DNA from 2 places in the Herbaspirillum sp. SJZ099 genome. Region 2 is predicted to be linked to the other one. Evidence: predicted binding sites of a transcription regulator. Region 2 holds the regulator's gene; the other holds the start of a gene.
The links. Region 2 encodes LexA, which represses DNA repair genes until DNA is damaged. Its sites were predicted from a motif close to ACTGTATNNNNATACAGT; they were not measured.
Positions count from the first base shown of each region.

Region 1: the regulator LexA is predicted to act here: its motif matches at 950-967, upstream of ruvA (Holliday junction branch migration protein RuvA).

Region 1 is NZ_VIUO01000003.1:355,795-358,192, forward strand. It holds gene ruvB (Holliday junction branch migration DNA helicase RuvB) at 1-297, opposite strand, end outside; gene ruvA (Holliday junction branch migration protein RuvA) at 320-898, opposite strand; gene FB597_RS09485 (DUF808 domain-containing protein) at 1,029-1,976, shown strand; gene ruvC (crossover junction endodeoxyribonuclease RuvC) at 2,093-2,398, opposite strand, start outside.
Region 2 is NZ_VIUO01000006.1:178,135-180,532, forward strand. It holds gene priB (primosomal replication protein N) at 1-43, opposite strand, end outside; gene rpsF (30S ribosomal protein S6) at 68-433, opposite strand; gene lexA (transcriptional repressor LexA) at 728-1,384, shown strand; gene FB597_RS14570 (tetratricopeptide repeat protein) at 1,596-2,398, shown strand, end outside.

The DNA of each region.
Region 1 (2,398 bases), on a different contig from region 2:
CTCCAGCACCGGGCCGGAAGTCTGGCGCAGGTTCACGCCCATCTCGCGCGCGATGATGTGCGCCATGGTGGTCTTGCCCAAACCCGGCGGGCCGAACAGCAAGGTGTGGTCGAGCGCCTCCCCGCGCCCGCGCGCGGCCGCGATGAAAATCTCCAGCTGGCTGCGCACCTTTTCCTGGCCGACGTATTCGTCGAGCTGCTTGGGGCGCAGGGCGCGCTCGATGGCCTCCTCGTTGGCCGAGGCCGGGGTGGCGGCGATGATGCGCTGTTCGGAAAAATCGTCGGTCTGGATGCTCATGCGGTAATCCTATCCTTCTCCATCAGGCCTTGGACAAGGCCTTGAGCGCGTGCTTGATGCCGTCGGACACGCTGGCGTCCTTGGGTACCTGCTTCAGCGCCAGCGTCGCTTCCTTGTCGGAATAGCCCAGCGCCAGGAGCGCGTTGAGGATATCGGCCGAGGCGTCGGCATGCGCGGCGCCGCCGGCCGCGCCGAGGTCGGCGCCGAGCTTGCCCTTCAACTCAAGCAGCAGGCGCTCGGCGGTCTTCTTGCCAATGCCGGGCACCCGGGTCAGGCGCCCCGCTTCCTGCAGCGTCACCGCCTGCGCCAGGTCGGCCACCGACATGCCCGACAGGATCGCCAGCGCGGTGCGCGCGCCGACGCCGGAAATCTTGATCAGCTCCTTGAAGGTGTTGCGTTCCTCGGCGGTCCCGAACCCGAACAGGATGTGCGCATCCTCGCGGATGGCGAGGTGGGTCAGCAGCACCACCTTGTCGCCCAGTCCGGGCAGGTTGTAGAAGGTGCTCATCGGCACCGCGACCTCATAGCCGACGCCATTGCAGTCGACCAGCAGATTCGGGGGATTTTTTTCGAACAGGGTTCCGGAAAGGCGACCGATCATGGCATGGATGTGTTGTGCGTTGGTATCAACGATAAGCCAGAATGATACAGTACTGTTTGGATAAACAGTATCCTGCTTCACCCGGCGGCATCCACCGACACCCGCCGAACCGCATACAAAAAGGACAAGCATGGCAGGCAGCAGCTTCTTCGCACTGATCGACGATATCGCCTCGGTATTGGACGACGTTTCCGTGATGACCAAGGTCGCGGCCAAGAAAACCGCCGGCGTGCTGGGCGACGACCTCGCCCTGAACGCCCAGCAGGTGACAGGGGTAAAAGCCGACCGCGAACTGCCGGTCGTATGGGCGGTGGCCCGGGGCTCGCTCAAGAACAAGGCGATCCTGATGCCGGCGGCGCTGGCCATCAGTGCCTTCATCCCGTGGGCGGTGACGCCGCTGCTGATGCTGGGCGGGGCCTTCCTGTGCTTCGAGGGCTTCGAAAAGCTGGCGCACAAATACCTGCCGCACGAAGCCGGCGAGCAACGCCGCGAGGGCGCCGGCATACCCGCCGATATCGATCCCGTGGCCTATGAACAGGACAAGATCAAGGGCGCCGTGCGCACCGACTTCATCCTTTCGGCCGAAATCATCGCCATCACCCTGGGCACCGTGGCCGGCGCGCCGCTGCAACAACAGGTGACGGTGCTGGCCGGCATTGCGTTGCTCATGACGGTGGGGGTGTACGGCATCGTCGCGGCCATCGTGAAACTCGACGATGGCGGACTCTACCTGCTGCGCACGGCCGGCGCCGGCACAATAGGCCGCATCAAGCAAAAACTGGGGCGCGCCATCCTGGCGGCGGCGCCGGCCATGATGCGCAGCCTGTCGGTGATCGGCACCGTGGCCATGTTCATGGTGGGCGGCGGCATCCTCACGCACGGCTTGCCGTTCGCGCACCATGGCATCGCGGCGGCGGCGGCAAGCATCGCCGGCGTGCCGGCCGTCGGCAGCGTGCTGGCGGCGCTGGCGCCGGCGGTACTCGATGCCGTGTTCGGCGTGGTGGCGGGAGGTGTGGTGTTGCTTGCGGTAGAAGCGGTCAAGCGCGTTCTTGCGCTGGTAAAAAGACCGGCACAGTAACCATTGCCGTCGTCCTGACGAAAGTCAGGATCCAGCGTCGTTCAACGGCCATCGATGCACAACGGAAGCCACTGGATCCCGCCCTGCGCCGGGATGACGACGACAGGAATACGGCTTCATCCCACCAGCCGTCCGCCGCGCATGCGCAAGCCCTTCTTCGCCAATCCCGGCGCCAGCGTCCCCAGGCTGGCCAGCACATCGCCGCCGTGCGCATGGCAGATCGCCACGCCCAGCGCATCGGCGGCATCGGTGCCGGGCAGGCCCGGCAACTGCAGCAGCCGCGCCACCATTTCCTGCACCTGCGCCTTTTGCGCCCGGCCATGGCCGGCCACGGCTTGCTTGACCTGCAACGCGGTGTATTCGGCCACCGCCAGGTCGGCGCCGACCAGCGCGCAGATCGCCGCCCCGCGCGCCTGCCCCAG
Region 2 (2,398 bases):
CATCACGTTCGGCCAGGCTGGCGATGACTTGAAGCTGGTTCACTCTCCGCTATGAATCGCTGCGCAATCAGGCTGCGGGTGCTTCGGTGCGGCTCTTGGCTGCGTCTTCCTTTTGCACTGCCTTCAGGATCGGAGAAGGACCGGTTTCGGCCTTCTTCATCTTGACGGTCAGGTGGCGCAGGACGGCATCGTTAAACTTGAAGCCGGTTTCGATTTCGGCCAGCGTTTCGCTGTCGACTTCGATGTTCAGGCAGACGTAGTGTGCCTTGGCCAGCTTCTGGATCTGGTAGGCCAGTTGACGACGACCCCAATCTTCGACACGGTGCACCTTGCCGCCGCGGGTGGTGACGATGCCCTTGTAACGCTCGATCATCGCAGGCACTTGCTCGCTTTGGTCCGGGTGGACGATAAATACGATTTCATAATGACGCATGTAGACTCCTTTTGGACTATTGACAAAACGCCCACCCCGGCGTCAAGACGAGTGTGGGAAGAGGAAAGCCGGCAATCATACAAGATATCCGGCCAAACAGCAATCCAGGCAAGGATTGGGCGAGGCCTGGCGGCGACAACCCGGCTCCGCCGCCCCGCCTTCCTTCTATATATATGCGCATGCGAAGCGATATCGGCCGCATTGCCCCATGTTGCCGTTGACACAAAGATGGCAACTGTATAAAAATACAGACTGTTCATACAAACAGCCTTCCTTCCCGGAAAGGCATTCCACATGCTCAAGCTCACCGCGCGCCAGGAACAGATCCTCAACCTGATCAAGAACGCCATCGAAAACACCGGCTTCCCCCCCACGCGCGCCGAGATCGCCTCGGAACTGGGCTTTCGCTCCGCCAATGCGGCTGAAGAACACCTGCAGGCCCTGGCCCGCAAGGGCGCCATTGAAATCTCCCCCGGCACCTCCCGCGGCATCCGGCTGCGGGAGTCCGGGGTCGCAGCCGGCCTGCCAGGCAACCGCCAGATGGCGCTGCCCCATCCGGCCCTGATGCAATTGAGCCTGCCGCTGGTGGGCCGCGTCGCAGCCGGTTCGCCCATCCTCGCGCAAGAGCATGTGGAAAAAACCTACCAGGTAGATCCCGCCCTGTTTTCAGGCAAACCCGACTACCTGCTGAAGGTGCGCGGCATGTCCATGCGCGATGCCGGCATCCTCGATGGCGACCTGCTCGCAGTCAAGAAGGCCGACCAGGCGCGCAACGGCCAAATCGTCGTTGCCCGTCTGGCCGACGACGTCACCGTCAAGCGCTACCAGAAATCCGGCAACACCATTACCTTGCTGCCCGAGAATCCCGACTTCGCCCCCATCCTCATCGACCAGAACGATGAAGACTTCGCGCTTGAAGGGCTCGCCGTAGGATTGCTGCGCAGCTGGTAAGCCATTCATTCCCGCCGCCCCGCCCATCGCTATCGCTTCGTTTGGCCTGCCACGCCGGCCAGGCAAAACGAAGCTTGAGTCTGAGCAAAAACGCCCTGTTTCGCTTTCTGTTCGCACTTTCATCCAGCTGCGTAGCCACATATCATGCCTAGCTGTCGCATTCCGCCTTCGTCTTCGCGAACGGTACTGATCCATCTAGCAAGGAAATTTGATGTCTACGCGCAAGGGCCACTCAAAAGCCTCCCCATCACCATCGAAATATCAGTTGCAAGACCTGCTTGACGTTCGCGCCAGCCTTGACCTGCTGGAAGCGCGCAAGCCTGGCGAAGCCCGGCAAAAATGCGATGCAGTGCTCAAGCGCGCGCCCAATCTGATCTTCGCCCACAATGCCCGCGGATTGATTGCGATACAAGAATACGATTACGCGCTGGGAGAAAAATGGCTGAGAAAGGCCATGGAGGGCGATCCAAGCAACGCGGAATATGCCACCAGCCTGGCAAATTGCGTCCTCAAACAGGAGCGCGTCGATGAGGCGATCGAGCTTTTCGAACGCGCCATCGCCTGCGACCCTGACAATCGCGATGCCCGCATCGGCCTGGCCAATGCCCTGCATGAAAAGAACGACCCCGAAGCGACAATTGCCTATTTTGAAGATGCAGTAGCGCGCGAACCCAGCGCGCCGGGGCCCCTGAGCCACTTGGGACGGGCGCTGATTGACGCCAAACGCTTGAACGAAGCAGTATCGACGATCATGAAGTCGCTCGAACTGCAGATCAGTTTCGCCCCCGCACATACCGCACTGGGCGAAGCCTTCTATGCCATGAACATGTACAAGGAGGCTGTCGAGTCGCACAAGACCTCCTTGCTGCTGGACCCAACGGACAGCTACGCGCATTACAAGATCGCAGATGCCTACCTGAAGCTCGATGAGGTCGACAAGGCGCATGAGCATTACCGGCGCGTCATCGAACTGCTGCCCAACGATGCCAACAGTTATGCCAAATTAGCCGTCAG